4 regions of the Streptomyces sp. NBC_00873 genome follow, and region 1 is predicted to be linked to each of the others. Evidence: riboswitches for the same ligand, from Rfam matches in the RefSeq annotation. Region 1 holds a riboswitch; each other region holds the start of a gene.
The links. A riboswitch is a leader RNA that binds a small molecule or an ion and turns the genes downstream of it on or off. The one in region 1 is predicted to bind cyclic di-AMP.
Positions count from the first base shown of each region.

Region 2: it holds a riboswitch for cyclic di-AMP, as region 1 does, so the genes downstream of both, OH809_RS05885 (peptidoglycan DD-metalloendopeptidase family protein) here and OH809_RS11895 (M23 family metallopeptidase) in region 1, are expected to answer to the same signal.
Region 3: it holds a riboswitch for cyclic di-AMP, as region 1 does, so the genes downstream of both, OH809_RS35815 (C40 family peptidase) here and OH809_RS11895 (M23 family metallopeptidase) in region 1, are expected to answer to the same signal.
Region 4: it holds a riboswitch for cyclic di-AMP, as region 1 does, so the genes downstream of both, OH809_RS20060 (M23 family metallopeptidase) here and OH809_RS11895 (M23 family metallopeptidase) in region 1, are expected to answer to the same signal.

Region 1 is NZ_CP108803.1:2,648,491-2,653,961, forward strand. Features, by position in the region: gene OH809_RS11885 (GNAT family N-acetyltransferase) at 1-438, opposite strand, end outside; gene OH809_RS11890 (HPr family phosphocarrier protein) at 611-892, shown strand; gene OH809_RS11895 (M23 family metallopeptidase) at 1,278-2,084, opposite strand; cyclic di-AMP (ydaO/yuaA leader) riboswitch at 2,098-2,263, opposite strand; gene OH809_RS11900 (M16 family metallopeptidase) at 2,472-3,854, opposite strand; gene OH809_RS11905 (M16 family metallopeptidase) at 3,881-5,257, opposite strand.
Region 2 is NZ_CP108803.1:1,244,379-1,249,849, reverse strand. Features, by position in the region: gene OH809_RS05890 (alpha-galactosidase) at 1-1,249, shown strand, start outside; cyclic di-AMP (ydaO/yuaA leader) riboswitch at 1,532-1,689, shown strand; gene OH809_RS05885 (peptidoglycan DD-metalloendopeptidase family protein) at 1,693-2,613, shown strand; gene OH809_RS05880 (STM4011 family radical SAM protein) at 2,769-3,686, opposite strand; gene OH809_RS05875 (STM4012 family radical SAM protein) at 3,695-5,056, opposite strand; gene OH809_RS05870 (STM4013/SEN3800 family hydrolase) at 5,053-5,471, opposite strand, start outside.
Region 3 is NZ_CP108803.1:7,744,960-7,750,430, forward strand. Features, by position in the region: gene bioB (biotin synthase BioB) at 1-126, opposite strand, end outside; gene OH809_RS35805 (8-amino-7-oxononanoate synthase) at 271-1,413, shown strand; partial or broken gene OH809_RS35810 (LysE family transporter) at 1,548-1,766, shown strand; gene OH809_RS35815 (C40 family peptidase) at 1,796-2,269, opposite strand; cyclic di-AMP (ydaO/yuaA leader) riboswitch at 2,273-2,459, opposite strand; gene OH809_RS35820 (hypothetical protein) at 2,775-3,083, opposite strand; gene OH809_RS35825 (ATP-dependent Clp protease proteolytic subunit) at 3,091-3,726, opposite strand; partial or broken gene OH809_RS35830 (VOC family protein) at 4,212-4,553, shown strand; gene OH809_RS35835 (transposase) at 4,677-5,471, shown strand, end outside.
Region 4 is NZ_CP108803.1:4,383,684-4,389,154, reverse strand. Features, by position in the region: gene OH809_RS20080 (hypothetical protein) at 170-391, shown strand; gene OH809_RS20075 (SPFH domain-containing protein) at 489-1,691, shown strand; tRNA gene OH809_RS20070 (tRNA-Met) at 1,939-2,012, shown strand; gene OH809_RS20065 (PP2C family protein-serine/threonine phosphatase) at 2,249-3,403, shown strand; cyclic di-AMP (ydaO/yuaA leader) riboswitch at 3,664-3,816, shown strand; gene OH809_RS20060 (M23 family metallopeptidase) at 3,828-4,946, shown strand; partial or broken gene OH809_RS20055 (aldo/keto reductase) at 5,035-5,181, shown strand; gene OH809_RS20050 (PrsW family glutamic-type intramembrane protease) at 5,189-5,471, opposite strand, start outside.

The DNA of each region.
Region 1 (5,471 bases):
GCCGCGCTCACGCGCCACTGCGGCGATGTGTTCGAGGAGCGCCGATGCCACGCCGCGGCCCTGGTGCGCGTCCTGGACGAGAAAGGCGACCTCGGCCTCGTCGGCGGGGGCGGAGGCCGGCCGGCCGGCCGCGTCGATCCGGTCGTAGCGGACGGTGGCGATGAACTCGCCGCCGACCGTGACGGCGAGCCCCACCCGGTCGACGTAGTCGTGATGGGTGAAGCGGTGGACGTCCTTGGCGGACAGACGGGGGTAAGGAGCGAAGAACCGGTAGTACTTCGACTCGTCGGAGACCTGCTCGTAGAAGCTGACCAGGCGCTCGGCATCGTCCGTGGTGATGGGCCTGATGCGGGCCGTACCGCCGTCGCGGAGCACCACATCCGCTTCCCAGTGGTCGGGGTACGCGTGGTGCGGACTCTGCTCCGGCGTGGGCTGCATGGGCAAAGCCTACGGCGCGGTCAGCGGTCGCGAAGCGCCCGGGGCCGGGGCAGTCTGAGAGCTCCGATCGGCCGTGCGGCACGGGCTGGGGCCGGGTTGCGGGTCGGCGGGAAGCCAGCACACTGCGGTAGAGACTGGTCTAGACAACCATTGATTCGTGAAGGGCAGAACCATGGCTGAGCGCCGCGTCAATGTCGGTTGGGCCGAGGGCCTGCACGCCCGCCCCGCTTCCATCTTCGTCCGTGCCGCCACGGCGTCCGGCGTCCCCGTGACGATCGCCAAGTCCGACGGCCCCCCGGTGAACGCTGCCTCCATCCTCGCGGTGCTCGGTCTCGGCGCGCACGGCGGCGAGGAGATCGTGCTCGCCTCCGAGGCGGACGACGCGGAAGCCGCGCTCGACCGTCTGGCGAAGCTGGTCACCGAGGGGCTCGAGGAGCTCCCCGAGACCGTCTGATTCCAGGGTTCCGATCAGGGGGAAGCCTTTCCGGCCGATTCCTGTCGGGTCTATTCCTGTGGCGAAGCCGCGGTACCCCAACCGGGGCCGCGGCTCCTTCTTTCTTTTTCGGATACCGACAATTCATTCGGAGCGAATTCAGGCAGCCCAAAGAAAGCCCCGCACATTTACTTCTTTTTGTATACGTCGCATGTGTTAATGCCGGCCGCTCGCGGCGTTTACGGCATGTTGCGAAGTCCTCACCCGGCCGCCGGAGCGGGGGCGCCGGCATCACCGCCCGGGGTACCGCCCGCGCGGCGCAGCCGGTGCGCGGCGGTGGCCCGCTCGGCGTGCTGGGAGTCCAGCGCCCTGGCATCACCGCGGGGTGTTGCGGATGGGACGTCGGTCAGACGTTCACGCCATGGGCGCGCAGGTACGCCACGGGGTCCATGTCGGAGCCGTACGAAGGCGTGGTGCGGGCCTCGAAGTGGAGGTGCGGTCCGGTGGAGTTGCCGGTCGAGCCGGAGAGGCCGATCTGCTGGCCCGCGCCGACGCTCTGGCCGACGGAGACGCCGATCGAGGAGAGGTGGCCGTACTGGGTGTACGTGCCGTCCGTCATCCGCAGCACGATGTTGTTGCCGTATGCGCCGCCCCAGCCCGCCTCGACGACCGTGCCGGCGCCGACGGCGACGACAGAGCTGCCGGAGGCGGCGTGGAAGTCGATGCCCGAGTGGCGGCCGGAGGACCAGAGGGATCCGCTCGACTTGTAGCCGGTGGTGACGTACGAACCGGCGACCGGGAGCTGGAAGGAGCCCAGGCGGGTGCGCTCGGCGGAACGGGCGGCGCGGGCCTTCGCGTCACGGGCCGCCTTGGCGCGGGCCTCGGCCTTGGCCTTCGCTGCCGCCTTGGCCTTCGCTTCGGCCTCGGCTGCCGCGACAGCCTTCGCCTTCACCTTCGCGGCGACGTCGGCCTGGCGCTTCTGCACCTCGGCCTGGGTGGCCACCTGGCCGGCGAGGGCATCCTCGATGGCGATGATCTGGGTCAGGCCGGTTTCGTTGACGGCGGGGGCCTCGGCATCCGTGGCGAGGGCCGGAGAGGCCAGTCCGCCGACGACGCCGGTGGTCGCCAGCGTCGCGACTCCGGCGATGCGTGCACTCCTGCGCTTCAGGCGGCTCGGGGCACGGTGCTTCCCGGTGGGGCGGGTGAACGCCATGAAGTAGCTGGTCCTTTCCTTCCTTCTCGCCTACCGGGTTAGCTGACGGGTTCGGAGCAGGAAGGTCTCCTACGGATCCCCGGCCTCGCAGGAGGTCGCGGCATCCGATTCACCCCAGGGACTGTGTGGGTCCCCGGCTCCCCGGGCTCGCGCTGACGGGGACTCGGCGATCACTGCCCGGCGCCACGGATGCGGCATACGAGTGACGGACAGTGGAGCCGACGCTAGGCGGGGGCACTTTCATTCACCAAACGGACAGGGCGTTTTGTAGCGCATCCCACAGGGCAAGCAAGAAGCTTTCATCTCAAACCAGACAAAAGAGAAGACCCTGGCGAGAAGCGACTCGCCAGGGTCTCTCTTTGCCCCTCTTTGCGGGACTTTGGTGCATCAGCCAGTGACGACCGACACCTCTCCGATACCCAACGCCCTGACCGGCTCCTCGATCTGCGCGGCGTCGCCGACGAGAATCGTGACCAGCCGGTCCACGGGGAAGGCGTTGACCACGGCTGCGGTCGCCTCGACCGTGCCGGTCTCGGCCAGGCGGGCGTACAACTGCGCCTGGTAGTCGTCCGGGAGGTGCTGCTCGACCTGGTCGGCGAGCGTGCCGGCGACGGAGGCAGCCGTCTCGAACTTCAGCGGGGCGACACCCACGAGGTTCTGCACAGCGGTCTCGCGCTCGGCGTCGGTCAGCCCCTCGGCCACCAGCGTCCGCAGGACCTTCCACAGGTCGTCGAGCGCCGGTCCGGTGGACTCCGTGTCCACCGAGCCACTGATCGCCAGCATCGCCGCGCCGGTCGCCCCGGAGGCGGAGTCCGGGGCCGTCGAGCGCAGGACCTGCCCGAAGGCCCGCACGCCGTAGGTGTAGCCCTTCTCCTCGCGCAGCACCCGGTCCAGCCGGGAGGTGAGTGTGCCGCCCAGGCAGTAGGTGCCGAGGACCTGGGCCGGCCACACCCTGTCGTGCCGGTCGGCGCCGATGCGGCCGATCAGCAGCTGCGTCTGCACGGCGCCCGGACGGTCGACGATCACCACGCGACCGGTGTCGTCGGCGGTGATCGGCGGGACCGGACGGGGCTCCACGGTGTCCCCGGTCCAGTCGCCGATGGTGTCGGCGAGCAGGGCGTCCAGGTCGATACCGGTGAGGTCGCCGACGACGACGGCGGTCGCGGTGGACGGCCGGACATGGGCCTCGTAGAAGGCGCGCACGGCCGCGGAGTCGATCCGCTCCACCGTCTCCTCGGTGCCCTGGCGTGGGCGTGACATCCGCGACGTGGCCGGGAAGAGCTCCTTGGAGAGCTGCTTGGCGGCACGCCGGGCCGGGTTGGCCTGCTCGTGCGGAATCTCGTCGAGCCGGTTGTTCACCAGTCGCTCGATCTCGCTGTCGGCGAACGCGGGCGCCCGCAGCGCCTCGGCGACCAGCCCGAGCGCCTTGGCCAGCCGGGAGGCCGGAACCTCCAGGGAGACCCGCATGCCGGGATGGTCGGCGTGCGCGTCGAGGGTGGCGCCGCAACGCTCCAGCTCGGCGGCGAACTCCTCGGCGGAGTGCTTGTCGGTGCCCTCGGAAAGGGCCCGCGCCATGATCGTGGCCAGGCCGTCGAGGCCCTCGGGCTCGGCGTCCAGCGGGGCGTCGAGGAAGATCTCGACCGCGACGACCTGCTGGCCGGGACGGTGGCAGCGCAGCACCGTCAGCCCATTGGGCAGGGCGCCGCGCTCGGGTGCGGGAAAGGCCCAGGGCCTGGCCGTGCCGGGGGTCGGCTGCGGGTGGTACTCCATCGATACTCCAGTCGCGGCAGCGTCGGTCACTTGTCCGCCCCTTCGTGCACGTCGGTGTCGGTGTCCGTCTCGTCGGCTTCCGCGTCGGCGGATTCGGCCGGCTCGACCGGCTCGTAGACGAGCACCGCCCGGTTGTCGGGGCGCAGCTGGGCCCTGGCCGCCGCCTGGACCTCGTCCGCGGTGACGTCGAGGACCCGCTGGACGGCGGTCAGCGCGAGCTGCGGGTCGCCGAACAGCACGGCGAACCGGCAGAGTTCATCGGCGCGGCCCGCGACCGTACCGAGCCGGTCCAGCCACTCGCGCTCCAACTGTGCCTGAGCGCGCTCCATTTCCTCGGGCGTGGGGCCCTCGGCGGCGAACCGGGCCAGCTCCTCGTCGACCGCGGCCTCGATCTGCGCCACCTCGACACCGCCGGACGTCTTCACGTCCAGCCAGCCGAGCGAGGGCGCGCCGGCCAGCCGCAGCAGCCCGAAACCTGCCGCAACGGCCGTACGGTCGCGGCGGACCAGGCGGTTGTGCAGCCGGGAGGACTCGCCTCCGCCGAGCACGGTCAGCGCGAGATCCGCGGCGTCGCACTCCCTGGTGCCGTCGTGCGGCAGCCGGTAGGCGGCCATCAGCGCCCGCGCCGGGACCTCCTCGTGGACCTCTTCGCGCAGCTGCTCGCCGATGATCTCCGGGAGCGTGCCGTCGCGCGGCGGCTGCTTGCCGTCGTGGGACGGAATGGAGCCGAAGTACTTCTCGATCCAGGCGAGCGTCTGATCGGGGTCGATGTCGCCGACGACCGACAGCACCGCGTTGTTGGGCGCGTAGTACGTACGGAAGAAGGTTCGCGCGTCTTCGAGCGTCGCCGCGTCCAGGTCGGCCATCGAGCCGATCGGGGTGTGGTGGTACGGGTGGCCCTCGGGGTAGGCGAGGGCGGTCAGCCTCTCGAACGCCGTGCCGTACGGAACGTTGTCGTACCGCTGGCGGCGCTCGTTCTTGACGACGTCCCGCTGGTTCTCCATGGACTCGTCGTCGAGCGCGGCGAGCAGCGAGCCCATCCGGTCGGCTTCGAGCCACAGGGCCAGTTCCAGCTGATGCGTGGGCATCGTCTCGAAGTAGTTGGTGCGTTCGAAGCTGGTCGTCCCGTTGAGGGAGCCGCCGGCGCCCTGCACCAGCTCGAAGTGTCCGTTCCCCTTGACCTGTCCGGAGCCCTGGAACATCAGGTGCTCGAAGAGGTGAGCCAGACCCGTGCGCCCCTTGACCTCGTGGCGCGACCCGACGTCGTACCAGAGGCACACCGCGGCGACCGGGGTCAGATGGTCCTCGGAGAGCACCACGCGCAGGCCGTTGGCCAGACGGTGCTCGGTCGCTGTCAAGCCGCCGGAGCCGGCCTGGGCTGTGGCCGTGTGACCCATGGGCATGTACGTCCCTTCGATCGCGATACTGGATTTCCTGCGAGACCTGCCACTGTAAGCAAGCGCACCGACACCTGGCGAAGTTCCCGTTCCGTGGAAGTTCGCGTTAAAGAGCGCTTGGTCCTGTCCGGCCGATCTTCGTGGATCAGCCTGCGGCGTATGGTGCGGTGCATCGCAAGGCGGAGGATCGCCCTCGTACTGGACGTACTGGGACGACTCC
Region 2 (5,471 bases), 1.4 Mb from region 1:
GGCCTGGCACGCCTGGCAACTGGCCCATGTCGTCCCGGACGCCGAGAGCCTGCGGCCGGTGCTCTACAACTCCTGGGAGGCGACCGGCTTCGACATCGCGGAGGACCAGCAGCGCGCCCTCGCCGAGCGCGCCGCGGCGATGGGCGTCGAGCTGTTCGTCGTGGACGACGCATGGTTCGGGCAGCGCACCAGCGACCGGGCCGGACTCGGCGACTGGACCCCCAACGCCGAGCGATTCCCCGGCGGGCTGAAGCCGCTCGCCGACGAAGTGCACGGACTCGGCATGCAGTTCGGCATCTGGGTCGAGCCGGAGATGGTGAACGCCGACAGTGATCTGTATCGCGCGCACCCCGACTGGGTGCAGCACTTCCCTGGGCGGACCCGGACCGAATTCCGTCATCAGCTGGTGCTCAATCTGGCCCGGACCGATGTGCAGAACCATCTGTGGGAGCAGCTCGACACGCTGCTCTCCAGCGCTCCGATCGACTATGTGAAATGGGACTTCAACCGCTGCTTCACCGATGCGGGCTGGCCGGGCGAGGGCTATCCGCAGAAGCTCTGGATCGCGCATGTGGACGCGCTCTACGCGCTGATCGACCGGCTGCGGGCCGCCCACCCCGGCGTCGCTTTCGAGTCCTGCTCGGGCGGCGGTGGCCGGATCGACCTGGGGATCCTCGTTCGTACCGACCAGGTGTGGACCTCCGACAACACCGACCCGCTCGACCGGCTCGCCATCCAGCAGGGCTTCGGGCAGATCCATCCGGCGCGGGTGATGGCCGCCTGGGTCACCGACAGTCCGAATGTCCAGCTCAACAGCAGGGTCAGTTCGCTGCGCTTCCGCTTCGTCAGCGCGATGGCCGGGGTGCTCGGGGTCGGCGGGGATCTCACCGAGTGGAGTGACGAGGAGCTGACCGAGGCGCGGAACTGGGTGGATCTCTACAAGGAGATCCGTCCCGCCGTGCAGCACGGCGCGCTGTACCGGCTGCGTGCCCCGCGCGGTGGGCTCAGCGCGGTGCAGTACGTGCACGGCGACGAGGCGGTGGTGCTGATGTGGCTGGAGGCGCAGCGGTACGGGGAGCGGCCGCCGGCTCTGCGGCTGCGCGGGCTCGACCCTGCGGCGACCTACACCGACCTGGACACCGGGGCGGTCCACCACGGCGCCGTGCTGCTGCATCAGGGTCTGCACACAGGGCTGCGGGGGGATCTGGACGCGAAGGTGCTGAGGCTCCGGCGTGCAGAGCGCTTATGACATGTCCGTATTGGGGCATTTAGTGGAACACACCCCATTTTCCTAGGAGATGATGCCCTCCTCGTGAGCGGGATCATATCCGTGACGGTGTGTGGTGACGTCGGGGATGGGCATTCCGGGCGTCGCGCGGAAAGTCAAGATCCGTAATCCACGGAGGGTGACCGGAATTCCGCGCCGATTTCCCGGCGCGGATTCCCTCGAGTAATCGATGGCTTGTTTCCGTCGTCCTCACTCGCCTACGGTCACCCTCAATCCGGACGGACCGCCTAATCCTGCCGCTGTCCGGAATTCGCACCCACTCACGTGTGGCAGGAGCGGGGGAACCAGGTAAGCCGCCGTCCGGAGAGATCCGGCCGGCTCGGGGTGAAGTCGCGAACCGCGACCGGGCATCTCCAGCCCGAACCCGACAGCTCACCTCGTAGGCGCCGGAGAGGAAATTCTTCATGCCCACATCGGGTAAGCACCGCCGTACCAAGTCCAGCACGATCGCCCGTCGCGTCGCCGCAGTCGGCGCCGGTGGGGCCGTCATCGCCCTTCCGCTGCTCGGCGCCACCGGTGCCCACGCCGCGGAGCAGGCCGCGCCCACCGCGCAGTCGGCAGCCACGCACGTCGCCGTCGAGGCCGCGCCGGTCGTGAAGAAGCAGGCCGAGACCCGGACGTACTCCGTCGTCGCCGGTGACTACCTGTCGAAGATTGCCGCCGAGCAGCAGGTCAAGGGCGGCTGGCAGCAGCTGTACCAGGACAACCGCGCGGTCGTCGGCGAGAACCCGAGCCTTATCGTCCCGGGCATGAAGCTGACGCTCGGCGGCAAGCCGGCCGGCTCCGCCGCGACGACGGACACCACGCAGTCCGCCCCGGCTCCGTCGACCTCCTCGGCCGACAAGTCCGCGTCGCAGTCCAAGGCTTCGGAGTCCGTCAAGACCACCACGGCTTCCGCCTCGGCCGGTCAGAGCAACAGCTCCGGCTACGTCCACCCGGTCCCGGGCAACCACACCACCGCCTACCGTGCCTCCGGCTCCAACTGGTCCAGCGGCAGCCACACGGGTATCGACTTCCCGGTCGCCACCGGCACCAGCGTGAAGGCGATCACCTCCGGCACCGTCGTCACCGCCGGCTGGGGTGGCGCGTACGGCAACCAGGTCGTCATCAAGCACGCCGACGGCCACTACTCGCAGTACGGCCACATGTCCTCGCTCTCCGTCTCGGCGGGCCAGACCGTGACCGCCGGCCAGCAGGTCGGCCTCTCCGGTGCCACCGGCAACGCCACCGGCCCGCACCTGCACTTCGAGATCCGCACCGGCCCGGCGTACGGGTCGGACATCGACCCCATTGCCTACCTGGCCTCGCACGGGATCTACGTCTGATCCACGGCTGATTCGGTCGGCTCGGTTAAGGGGCGGTGCGCGGCGGCGCACCGCCCCTTAACTTAGACCGACCGGCAATTGGGGGGTGGGTGAAGGGCCTCTCTTTGGCCTCATCTGCCGGACGGGCCCGTTCCCTTTCCTGCCTCTCGGGGGCTTCAGGCCTGTCCGGCGGCGGGGGAAACCGGCAGGAACCGGCGCCCCGAGGGCGCCGGTATGCCCGGGCGTCGGGTTGGTATGCGCTCCAGGACGCCACCCGCGAAGACGTCGTACAACGGCAGCGTCTCCAGATGCACATAGCCGATGTGGCAGTCGCAGACGGCGAGCGGACAGGCCCGCGGACCGAGCGCACGCCGGTAGCTGCCGTCGTACAGGTTGCCCAGTTCGGCCGGGACGAAGTGGCAGCGACGCACCGTGCCGTCGCCGTCCACCGAGATGACGGACTCGCCGGTCCGGCACGGCATGCCTGCCGAGCGGTGCGGGTGACGGCTGTACGGGAAGAGGGGGTCGAGGGCCGTCCAGCGGTCCGCCTCCTCGTCCGTGTAGCTCTGCCCCTCAGCGGCATTGACCCAGAGATAGACCTCGTCGGGCAGGTCGGTACGGAGGCGCCGCGCCTCGTCGAAATGCTCCTCGAGACCGACGACACCGACGCTGTACCGGACACCGAGGACGGACAGCTCCCGGCACCTGGCGAGGAAACGGTCGTACGGTGTCTGCCCCGGGTGGTACGTGCACCACAGCGCGATCTTGTCGCGGCCGGCTCCACCGGCCTCGGCCAGCCACCGTGTACGACCGCTGAGATTGGTCTGGATCGCGACCCGGCCGATATGCGGCAGCTGCGCCAGTTCCACCAACGCGCGGCGGTACCAGGAACGGACCAGCCCCTCGCCCCACGGCGTGAAGAGCACCGAGATCCTGTCCCCGGTCTGCGCCGCAGCCCACGCGGTGAACCGCTCCAGCGCGGCGCGGTCGGCACGGAGCTGCTCCGGGCTGTCGCGCCGCTTGGCGAACGGGCAGTACGGGCAGTCGTAGTCGCACGACGCCAGGGGGCCCCGATAGAGGATCGTCAGATCCATGGGAGTGCTCACTTCAGTTCGTACGCGGCCATCGCGGCCCGTACAGCGGGGGAGAACAGTTCGGGACCCAGCGCGTCGGAGTGGGCGAGCCCCTCGGGCGAGAGCCGCAGCAGCCCGGACGCCACGGCGGACCCGTCCAGCCAGCCGCGCGCCTCGAACCGGTCCAGGTCACCACGGAAGTCGTCACTGGGAGCGGCGTCGAACCGCTCGCGGTATTCCGCCAGTTGCAGCCCCTCGGCCTGGAGGAGCGACTGCAGAAGGTGACGCCTGCGCGCCTCGTCGCCGTCGACATACCGCCCCACTTCCGCGCGGGAGAAGTCCTCGGTGGCGGTGTAGCCGTCGATGATCGCCCGCACTTCCCGCATCTCCACCGCGTAGTCGAAGGAGTAGTGCAGCCGACTGGTGTACGAGCGTGCGCCGCAGCCGAGCCCGATCATGCCGTCCGTCTGGCACGCGTAGTCGGCGGGGCCCTGCTGCGGGGCGTCGGCGCGGCGGAACATCCGCATCGACACCTGCTCGTAGCCGTGGGCGAGGAGATGGTCCCGGCCCGCCCGGTACAGCCGCAGCCGCTCCTCGTCCCAGGCCGCGTCCGCCGCTGCTTCGGCGTCGGCGCCGAGCCGGCCCAGGCCGGTCAGCGGGCGCACGTACAGCGGATAGAGATACAGCTCCTCCGGCTGCCAGGCGAGCGCCGCGTCCAGAGAGGAACGCCAGCTGACCTCGGTCTGTCCGTCGATGCCGTAGATCAGGTCGATGTTGAGGACCGGAATGCGCGCGTCGCGGATCCGGCCCAGCGCCGCCTCCACATCGGCGCGGCGCTGGGGACGGACCGCCGCGCGTGCCTCGGCGTCGACGAAGCTCTGTACGCCGATGCTGATCCGGGTCGTCCCGCGGTCGGCGAGGACGGCCAGCCGGTCGGTCGTTGCGGTCGACGGCGAGGTCTCGACCGACAGCGGCACGGACCGCAGGTCGGCGCCCATCCGCTTCTCCGCGATGTCGCAGAGCCGCTCCAGCTCGGCGGCCGTCAGGAAGGTGGGGGTGCCGCCGCCGAACGCCGCCGCGGCGAACCGTACCGGCTCGTCGTCACCCAGTGCGTCGCGGACGGCAGTGGCCTGCCGGTCCAGTGCGTCGAGATAGCGGGTCGTCAGCTCGTCGGGGGCGCCGATCCGGGTGAAGAGGTTGCAGAAACCGCAGCGGACCTCGCAGAACGGTATGTGGAGATAGAGCGAGAGCGCGTCCTTGCACTCTCCCGTCCACAGCTCGCGCAGCGCTGGCCGGCCGACGGGGTGGCCGGTGAGCGGGCGGTACGCCGTCTTGTGCGGATAGGCGTAGACGTAGCTCTGGTACGGGCGGACGGTGTGCGGACTGGTCATCGTGCGGTGGCCCCCGGTTCCAGGAAGAAGTGCGCGTACGGAACGGTCCAGACGGACTCGTGGCCGAGCCGGTGACCGTTGTAGCCGTCGTCCCCGTACGCCGTGCCGTGGTCGGAGCAGACGATGGCGAAGCAGCGCCGGCGGCTGCTCGCGGCGGCAAGGAGCCGGCCGATGTGTGTGTCGACGTACTCCAGGGCTGCGGCGTGCGTGGCGCGGGAGTCACCCGACTCGCGGGTGGCGCCCGGCTGGTGGAACCAGTTGGGCTGGTGCAGCGCCGACACATTGACGAAGAGGAAAAGCCGTTGTTCGGCGGGGAGCCCCGCGACGACCTGCTCGGCCCGTGCCACCTGGGCCTCGAAGGAGGTGGGTGACGCGACGCCGAACTCGGGTTCCCAGTGGCTCTCCTGGAACATGC
Region 3 (5,471 bases), 5.1 Mb from region 1:
CTTTCCGGCCGCGGCCACCACTTCGAGCAGGTCGTCGTCCGAGGTCGCCAGCACGGCGAGCGCTTCTTCGCGGGTCGGCAGCTCGCGCCGCAGCCCCTTGTCCACCAACGTGTTCAGGAGGTCCATGGTCATGATCCTGGCTTACGGCACCGCCCGCAGCCAAGGAGGAACCGGACAACAGAGCCCACAGAGCATGTGTGTATTGCCACACCATGACGGGCCAAGCGCCCGGTTAGGCTCTGTGAGCTGCCTACAAAAGGGACCGCCGACATGTCCTTCGCCCCGTTCGACTGGATCGATGACGAGGCGCGCCGCCGTGCGGACGCAGGGCTCGTCCGTACCCTGCGCCCGCGGTCGGCCGAGCCGGAACTGCTGGACCTCGCGAGCAACGACTACCTGGGCCTCACCCGGCACCCCGAGGTGACCGCGGCCGCCGCCGAGGCCGCGCACCGGTGGGGTGCGGGCGCCACCGGCTCCCGGCTGGTCACCGGTTCCACCGCGCTGCACGCCGACCTCGAACGCGAACTGGCCGAATTCTGCGGTTTCGAAGCGGCCCTCGTCCTCTCCTCCGGCTACGCGGCCAATCTCGCCGCGCTCACCGCCCTCACCGGCCGTGGCTCCCTGATCGTCTCCGACGCGGGCAATCACGCCTCCATCGTGGACGGCTGCCGCCTCTCCCGGGCGGACACCGCCGTCGTACCCCACGCCGATCCCGGAGCCGTCGCCAAGGAGCTGCGCGCGCACGGCGGCCGTGCCCTGGTTGTCACCGACTCGGTCTTCTCCGTCGACGGAGACGCCGCGCCGCTGCCGGAACTGGCCGGCGTCTGCCGTACGGAGGGCGCCGCGCTGCTCGTCGACGACGCGCACGGTCTGGGCGTGCTCGGCGAGGGCGGGCGCGGCGCCCTCGCCGCCGCCGGTCTCGCGGGTGGTGACGGGATCGTCACCACCCTGACCCTCTCCAAGTCCCTGGGCAGTCAGGGCGGAGCGGTCCTCGGCCCGGCCCGGGTGATCGACCATCTGGTCAACGCGGCCCGCACCTTCATCTTCGACACCGGGCTCGCACCGGCCGCGACGGGCGCGGCTCTCGCGAGCCTGCGCCTCCTGCGCCGCGAGCCGGCACGCGCGGGCAGGGCCCGTACGGTCGCCACCGCACTGTACGAACGGCTGACCGCGGAGGGGCTGACCGCCGTACGCCCCGACGCCGCAGTCGTCTCGGTCCGGGCACCTTCGCCGGACGCGGCGGTGCGCTGGGCGGCCGACTGCCGCGCGGCCGGGATCGCGGTGGGCTGCTTCCGACCGCCGTCGGTCCCGGACGGCATCTCGCGGCTGCGGCTCACCGCACGGGCCGATCTGACGGAGGCGCAGATCGCGACCGCGGTGGCGACCGTCCTGCGGACCGCGCCACTGACCTGACCGGTCAGCCGGCCGGACCGTCGTTCAGACCGGAGACGAACGAAGTCCAGGCCGCCGCGGAGAACCGCGGCGGGGGCCTGGACACGTCTTTGGAGTCCCGCTGTGTACGTCGACTGCCGGCCCGGGACAGCGGCGAGCAACCGCCCCTCCCCAGGACCCTGCTGCTGGCCGCCCTCGTCGTGCTGCTCGCGCTGATCTGGTTCCCGTCCGTGGCACTCCTGGTGGACCGCCTGGGCCGGTGGCTGCGCCGGCCGCGTACCGCCCGCGCCATCGAGGGCGGCAGCGGCGCGGCGCTCACCGCGCTGGGGCTGGTCCTGGTGACCGGACCTCTGATGCACTGCAGCACGTGGTGAATGGGGGAACCGGAGGAGAATCGGAGGGATCAGCGAACTCGTCCGTACCAGACGCTCCTCGTCCAGATCTTCTCCAGCCGCACGACGGAACCGGTCTTCGGGGAGTGCCAGATCTTACCCCTGCCGGCGTAGATGCCCACGTGGTAGACGCTGCGTCCCGAGTGGAAGAAGACCAGATCGCCGCGTTTCCGCTTCGACGCCGAGACGTGGCGGGTCTTGTTGTACTGCTGCTGGGCCGTGCGTGGGAGCCTCTTGCCCACCTTCTTGAACGCATACAGCATCAGCCCGGAACAGTCGAAACCGTGGGGGCCAGTGGCCCCGTACCGGTATGGCGATCCCTTCTTCGACGCGGCGATCTTGAGCGCCTTCGTTGATTGCGTCGCGGCCTGGGCGTCGGTCACGGCGCCGGGGGCGAACATGGAGCCGCCGACGGCGGCGAGCGTCAGAAATGTGGCCGTACCGGCCCGGGTGATCAGAAACGGGACATGAACCTGCGCAGTCATGCGCAACCCTTCGTCAGCCGCCTGTGAAGGATGACCTGTCGGGTTCGGGCTGGCGAAGTTGCCCGGCCGCGCGATGCGGCTTCACCCCGAGGGCCGACCGGATGACCGGTCGACCCGTTGCGCTCGGGTCCTCCACTCCTGCCGATCCACTTCTGTCGACCAGTCATCCGGGCGGCGGCAGGACTCGGCGTCCGCCCGGACCGCCTCGCCGTGGTGGCGGGGGCTTGTCGTCCCACGGATCTTGACTCACCGCCTGCCGGATTTCCGAAGCAAAACAGCGATATGCGAAATTCAGCACTAATGGTCTGTTTGGGTGAGCAAGGTGTGATTTGGGTACTCGTCAGGCTGTCTCGACCGGTCCGGTACCAGCGGTGGAACGGCATATTTCGCTCACCGTCCACGCCGGCGGCGCAAGTCGAGTTATCCCTCTCGCGGGGGATTCCTTGCGCCGGACGAGCGAGAAAATTCGATCAGCGCGCCGGGCGTGTCGCCTACGGAGAGATGATCAACTCATCGGGGCCGGGGGCACGGTGACCCGTCCGGCCCGCCGTTCCCCGTCCAACACGCGCAGTGCCCGCGCCAACGTGGCGGCGTGGATCTGTGCTTCACCCCGCTCGTGCATCAAGGTGAGCGCGTCCCGCAGGGCGCCCGCCCGGGAGGCGAGTGCCTGGGCCGCGCGCAGTGCACCGTAGGTGTCGCTGCCGCGGGCGGGGTTGATTTGGCCCAGCTGGTCGAGCACTTCCAGGTAGCAGTCGATGAACTCGGCCTCGGCGCGCGTCAGCGCGGGCAGCGGCGGGAGGTGGGGTGGCTGCATCGGCGGTTCACCTCGCGCTGTTCGGCGGGAGCGACGTCTTGCGGTTCTCCAGGACGTGGTCCACCAGCCCGTACGCCTTGGCTTCGGCGGCGTCGAGGATGAGGTCGCGCTCGAAGTCGGCGGCGATCCGCTCGGCGCTGCGGCCGGTGTGGCGGGCCAGCATGCGGGTGAGCAGCTCACGGACGCGGACCAGTTCCCGCGCCTCGATCTCCAGATCGGACGGTTGGCCCTGAACCGGCTCCGGGAGCTCGGGCTGCTGGACGACGACCCTGGCCCCGGGCAGGGCGTGCCGCCGGCCGGGAGCGCCCGCAGCGAGCAGGACCGCCGCGCTGGAACCGGCCTGGCCGAGGCAGAACGTCTCCACCTCGCAGGTGAGGTAGTCCATCGTGTCGTAGATGGCGGACATGGCGCCGAACGAGCCGCCGGGGGAGTTGATGTAGAGGGAGATCGGCCGGTCGGGCGCGGCGTGCTCCAGATACATGAACTGCGCGATCAGGTCGTTGGCCGCGGTGTCGTCGACCGGGGTGCCGAGGAAGACGATGCGCTCGGCGAGCAGCTTGGAGTACGGGTCGAGGGTCCGGGTCCCGTCGGTCGTGCGCTCGGTGAACTCGGGCAGGACGTAACGGGCGGCAGGGCGGAACATGGCGAGGCCTCTCCTCCGGTGTCTGTGCGCGGCCTGCGGGGGCATCCGTAAAAAATGTACAGGACGTACAGAAGGTTATGATGGGGAGCACGCATCCTAGTGATCCACTAAAAGGCCGAGGGCAGAGGCTTTTTTGCTGTTCGCCGAGCGTAGATATCTCACAAATCTGTCACGACGTCTTGATCATCAGGCACTGCCAGCACCAAGCTCGACGTCCAGCCTGTCACCTTGACCGCAGTGAAGTTCGACGAAACCTGCTGAACGCCGCGCCCTATGCCCGCTACGTATCCCCACTGCCGGGCGAAGGGCGCGACTGCGGTGCGACGTCTCGGACAGTCGTGTGAGTTCCCCGAACACCCCGCCCGCCAGCAGACTGCTCGTTCCGGGCGCCGGGCTGGTGGACCGGGTGCGCGACCTGCTCCGCACCCCCACCCGTCGAACTCGGGCATGGCCTGACGTCCATCAGGCACCCGCAGGAGCACCGAATGCCAGCCCTTGAAGGAACCGTGCCGGTGGCCGGTGCGCCCTGCTGGGTGAGCCTGATGGCACGGGACCTGCGCGCGGCAGAGTCCTTCTACGCCGGTGTCATGGGTTGGACGTTCAGGCCCAGCACGCTCGGCAGCGGCTTCTCGGTGGCTCTGGCACATGGTGAACCGGTCGCCGGGATCGGATGCTGCCAATGCGGTGGCCATCCGGCCGTCTGGACGCCGTACTTCGCCGTCAGGGACGCGGACGAGACGGCGGCCCGGATCAGTGAGCGCGGCGCCACGCTCGCCGTCGGCCCTCTGGTCCTGGGTGAGGGCCGTGCCGGGGGAACAGCAGACCGTTCACGCTCATCACCTTCACCTCGCGGACCGGGAGTGTCTTGTTTTTGGGTCTTCCAAGATTTTCGTAGGCGTTGATCGGTTGCTTGGTTTCGGTCCGGTCGGGTGCTCTGGTGCGGCAGGCTGGTGACGTGTGATGTCGAGCTGACGGACCTGCTGCCGCATCTGGCATCGGTGCTGGTCGAGACGGTAGATACGAGCGAGAGCCTGGTCAGGGTCGCGGTGCGGACCCTGGACGCGGTGCCGGTGGACTGTTCCGCTTGCGGGCAGCCCTCGGGCTGGGACCACAGCTGCTATGTGCGGCGGGTCGCCGACGAGGCGATCGGCGGCAGACCCGTGGTGATCGATGTCTCGGTGCGGCGCCTGTACTGCGAGAACTCCGGCTGCGCGAAGGCCACGTTCGTCGAGCAGGTCGACGGGCTGACCGAGCGCTACCAGCGCAGGACTTCTGCGCTGCGGCGGCTGGTCGAGGCCCTCACGGTGGTCCTGGCTGGCTCGGCCGCCGCCCAGCTGCTGACTGTATTGCACCAGGTCCTGTCCTTGGTGACGGTGAACTGTCTGATGCGGACCCCGCTGCCACGGCGTCCGACCCCTACGGTGGCCGGAATTGACGAGTTCGCCCTGCTCAGAGGCCAGCGCTACGCGACGATCATCATCGATACCGATACCGGACAGAGCGTTGAGGTCCTGCCCGACCACAAGAGGGCCACGGTCACCACCTGGCTGCGTGAACACCCCGGCATTCGCCTCATGTGCCGGGACGGTTCCGGCGGTTTCGCCCAGGCCACCACCGACGCCAACCCGGGAATCGTCCAGGTCAGCGACCGGTGGCATCTCTGGCACGGCCTGGCACGAGACAGCACTGAAGGAGGTTGGCGGGCACGCCTCATGCTGGAGCAAGTTCGGCCCACCACTGCCGCA
Region 4 (5,471 bases), 1.7 Mb from region 1:
TCGACTCGCCGCTTCGTCTCGGCGACACAGCCCTGAACGGCTGAATCGTAAATCAGTCATATCACTAGATTTCAGCCCTCGCTCGCTGTCGTGCGGACCGTTCTTCAGGGGCCGTTCCCGCGGAGGTGGCGCGGAGTACCGTGGAATGACCGAGGGAGGCGTGTGGCGTATGAGCGCCGCAGATGGGTCCGCCTGGAGCCCGATCGGGGCGGTCGGCCGCGTCACCGTGCCGATCCCGCCGAACGGCCCCGGCGAAGTACTGGTGGCCGTACGGGGTGGGTCGGAGGCCTACACCGCATGGTCGGCGACGTCGATCGACAGGGACGCACGCGTCGTTGTCGTCGACTCGGTCTCGGCACGGGGCGTGATCGTCGAACGCCTGCCGTCCTGAACCGGCAACCGACGCCGGGGAGCGACGTCGGGGAAGGCGATGTACGGCACCGCACCGGGACATCACGTCGAGAAAGGCGTACGGCAGGAGTCCGCTCATGTTGTTCTGGCACGTTCCCGCCCCCAACGAGGCGATGCTCATCTCCGGATCGAAATCGAAACGGCAGACCCAGGACACCCAGTTCCGGATCGTCACCGGTCACGGCAGCTTCGTCGTACCGGTGAAGCAGAAGGCGCGCATGCTCTCCCTCGCGCTGCGCGAGGCGGAGATCACCGAGGACTGCGTCACCCAGCAGGGCATCCGCCTCAACGTCCGCGCCGTCGCCGTCTTCAAGGTCGGTGACGACGCCGTCTCCATCGCCAACGCCGCCCGTCGCTTCCTGTCCGAACAGGACCAGATGGAGGAACTCGCAGGCCGGATCTTCGCCGGACACCTGCGTTCCATCGTCGGCGGGCTGACCGTCGAGCAGATCATCCGGGAGCGGAACCGGGTCTCCCAGGAGGTCATCGCGGGCAGCCACAGCGAGATGGAGAAACTCGGCATCGTCGTGGACGCCCTCCAGATCCAGGAGATCGAGGACTCCACCGGCTACATCAACAACCTCGCCGCCCCGCACGCGGCCGCCGTCGCCAGCCAGGCCCGGATCGCCCAGGCCAGAGCGGACCAGGAGGCGTCCGAGCGGGAGCAGCAGGCCGCGGCGCTCAAGGCCGAGTACGAACGGGACACCGCGATCAAGCGGGCCGGTTTCCTCGCCGAGACCGAGCAGTACAACGCCCGCGCCGCTCAGGCCGGACCGCTCGCCCAGGCCAGGGCCTCGCACGAGGTCGTCGAGGAGCAGACCGCGCTGGCCGAGCGGCAGGCGGCGCTGGCGGCGCAACGGCTGGAGGCGGAGGTCAGGCGTCCGGCGGACGCCGAGGCGTACCGGCAGCGCACGCTCGCCGAGGCCGCCCGCGACCAGGCGAAGTTCCAGGCCGACGGCAGTGCGTACGCCGAACGGGCCGTCGCCCAGGCGCAGGCCGACGCCAACACCGCGCGTGCCGCCTCGCTCCGGGACGGGAATCAGGAGCTGATCGCGGCCAACCGCATCGTGGAGAACCTGCCGGCCCTGGCCGACGCGGCCGCCCGCGGGATGTCGGGGGCCGACCTCACCGTGCTCAACGGCACCAACGGTGTCAACGAGATGGCGGCGGGCGTGGTCAGTCAGGGGCTGGCGATCCTCCACGCAATCCAGCGCGGTGCGAACACGGCGAAGCCGGCGGTCGACGCGAAGCGGGCCCCGCACATCACCGACTCGAACTGAGACCGACCGGCAATTGGGGGGTGCGTGCCCCAGCCCCGTGACGCCGCCCCCCAATTGCCGGTCGGTCTGAGCCGGGCTACTTCTCCGCCCCGGAGGGTGCGGCAGATACCTTGCGACAGAAGGCACTTCGTCGGCAGCTGCTTCTCGAATTCGGTGCCTTGGAGCAGTGGATGGGAGCGGATGGGCGCAGGCGGATCAGTAAATGGTCAACCGTCCGTCCCGGATGGCGTAGAGTTGTGTTTACCGACGCGGGGTGGAGCAGCTCGGTAGCTCGCTGGGCTCATAACCCAGAGGTCGCAGGTTCAAATCCTGTCCCCGCTACTGAAGATTCAGGCCCGGCATGCATAGAGCGTGCCGGGCCTGATTCGTGTTTTCGTGTTTCCGTCCCCCCTTCGGCCGATGCGGAGTCGCCGCGCGGCGCCGCTCCGGCAAGCCTGGGGGAGTGGGGTGCGGCACCGTCCGCAGCCAGGCGCGTACCGGGCAGGAGACCGCGGGGCGTATCGGGCAGGAGACCGCAGGAACCGCTGCGCGTACCGGGCAGGAGACCACAGGTGGGGATGGCGGAGAAGCTGCGCGGGGCGCGGGGCGGGGGCGGCAGACCTTCCCGGCGGTTCGTCGGCGCGCTGCCGGCGCTGCTGATCGCCGTCGGGCTCGTGTTCGACATCCTCACCCCGCCACCGTTCACCGCCGTGCCGCTGTTCGTGGCGGCCCCGCTGGCCGCCGCACCGTTCTTCTCACGGGCGGGCACCGTCCGTATCGGCGTCGCCTCGCTGCTCTCGATCCTCGTCCTGCGGAGCCAGAGCGGCGCGCTGCTGCAGGTCGTGCCGTCCCTCGAGGTCCTCACCGTGTTCACCGCCTCGGCCCTCGCCCTCTTCATCAACGGAGTCGTACGGCGTGGCAGTGAGCAGCTGGCTTCGGCGCGGGTCATCGCGGAGACCGCCATGCGGGCCGTGCTGCCGAAGCCGAACGACTGGATCGGCGGGCTGCACGTTGCCGCGCGGTACGAGGCGGCGCAGGCGGACGAGTTCGTCGGCGGCGACCTGTTCGCCGTGGTGGACACCCCGCACGGCGTGCGGCTGGTGGTCGGGGACGTGCGGGGCAAGGGGCTCGACGCGGTCGAGGCGGTGGCGGTGATCATCGGCGCGTTCCGGGAGGTCGCCGAGCACGAGGCTTCGCTGGAGGGCGTGGCGCAGCGGCTGGAGCGGGCGCTGGCGCGGGAGGGGGAGCGGCGCGGCGGGATCGATCCGGTCGAGGGGTTCGTCACCGCCGTACTCGCCGAGATCCCGCACGGTGCGGCCGAGGTGCGGATCGTCAACCGCGGCCACCCCGAGCCGCTGCTGCTCCACCCCGACGGGGGGGTGGAGGTGCTGGTGCCGAGCGTGCCCGCGCTGCCGCTCGGCATGGGTCTGGGGGTGTGGCCGGACCTGGCCGACGTCTGGAGTCTGGCCGCCGGGGCCACGCTGCTCGTCTACACCGACGGTCTTTCCGAGGCGCGCGACAGGCGTGGGGTGTTCTACGACCCGGCGGCCCGGCTGCGCGGGCGGATCTTCCCCGGGCCCGAGGAGCTGCTGTCCGCGCTGACCGATGACGTACGGCTGCACACGGGCGGCAAGTCCACCGACGACCTGGCGCTGGTCGCGGTCGTACGGCCCGCGGAGGGGCAGCCGGAGCGGCGCAGGACCGTGAAGATCGTGGGCCGCCGGCAGGAATGAGGCGCGGCGGCGGTGAGCACACGAGGACGATGCCACCGTGTGTAATCGAAGAGTGCCGCTCTGCATAACGTTTGACGCAACGTCAGAAAGACAGTAGTGACTGAGTCCGGGTCAACTCGCCCGATTCCACCCGGTTGTGTCCCGTAAAGTCCAGGCCAAGACCGTGAACGATCAGAGGGAACAGCTTGGAATCAGGCCCGTGTGTCTATTAACGTTCGATAACGCAGCGCGGTCGTCCCAGCCGTCGTCAGTGGCGGCACCGTGCGCGAGCGCCGAATTCCGCAAGGGAACCGGGGAACCACCTACATGGGGTGAATCGGACATCTGTGTCTCGTGAGAGGCAGAGGGATCCGTAGGAGACCTTCCTGCTCCGAACCCGTCAGCTAACCCGGTAGGCGAGAAGGAAGGAAAGGAGTGCGCCCCCGTGGCGTCCAACAAACCTGCCCCCGAAGCCCCTTCCCGGTTCGGCTCCGACTTCACCACTGAGTACGGATCCGGGACGGACACCGAGTTCGCCACCGGGTTCACCACCGAGTCCGGGACCGAGGGCTTCGGAGAGACCGACCGGGCCCGGGAGGAATGGAACCCCACCGAGGAGTCCGTCCGCCCCGTACGTGGCAGGCACCGCGTCGCCAAGCAGCGCAATGGGCTCGCCCGTAGTTCCACGGTTCTCGGCGTCGGTGTCATCGCGGCCGTCGGCGCGGGCGGTATGGCCACCGCGCAGAGCAAGCCGCCGGTCTCCATCTCCCTTCCCGATTCCATCGCCGACAAGCTCCCCGACGCCAACTCCCTCCCCGGCGTGGGCGCGCTGCTCTCCGAGGAGTCCGCCACCGACCAGGCCCAGGCCAAGACCGCCGCCGCCCCGCTGACCAGCGCGGGCATCACCACCGCCGAGGCCGAACAGGGCGCCACCGACGCCGGCGAGGCCCTCCGCGCCCGCATCCTCCAGCAGGCCGAGCAGCAGCAGAACGCCGCCGACGCGGAGGCCAAGGCGGCCGAGGAGAAGGCCGCCGCGGAGAAGGCGGCAGCCGAGGCGAAGCAGAAGCAGGACATCGCGGCGGCCAAGGCCGAGGCCGAGAAGAAGAAGGCGGAGGAAGCGGCGAAGGCCAAGGCCGAGGCCGAACGGCTCGCCAAACTGGCCGCCAGCTACGCCATCCCCACTTCCTCGTACACGATCACCTCGACCTTCGGCCAAGCCGGTTCGATGTGGTCCTCCGGCCACCACACCGGTCTCGACTTCGCGGCGCCGACCGGCACCCCGATCAAGGCCATCCACACCGGCACCATCAAGTCGGCGGGCTGGTCCGGCTCCTACGGCTACCGCACGGTCCTGGAGCTCGAGGACGGCACGGAGCTGTGGTTCTGTCACCAGTCGTCGATCGACGTCAGCGCCGGCCAGAAGGTCACCACCGGTGAGACCATCGGCCGCGTCGGCGCCACCGGAAATGTGACGGGTCCCCACCTCCACCTGGAGGTCCACACCCCGAGCGGCACGGGCATCGACCCGATGACCTGGCTGCGCGACAAGGGCCTCACGGTCTGACCCGATGAACGCGGGCCGCGGCCCGCCACCGATCCCCGGCAGTCCTGACGCTCACCCCCCGACGTCAGGGCTGCCGGTCCGTTTGGCCGTCGCCCTGGCCCGGCTCGCCGCCCGTCCGACCGTAGCCGCCCCGATCGCCTCGGCCCGCACGGTCGAGCAGCTGCCCGCACTGGTGGCCGTCGCCGGCCTCCGGCTGACCGAGCAGGAGCCGGCGGAACTCACCGAGGCGTCCGCCCGACCCGTCACCAGGGATGCCGGGGCGGCCGGTTCCCGTAGATCTGCTGTCCGTGGGGCGGCTGGTGATACGGCTGCCCAGGGGGCGACAGGTACGGGTTGTGACCGCCGTACGGCTGGTACCGCCGCGGAACCGGCGCCGGGGCCATGGAGTGCGGGCGCAAACGGCCCGTCGCCTGTGCCGCGTACGCCAGGGCGGGGGCGGCCACCTCCCGGCGCTGCCAGAGATGGTGCAGCAGTTCCAGTTCACGTGCGGTGAAGTCCGGTTCCGCCGCCCCGCGGCCTGCCTGG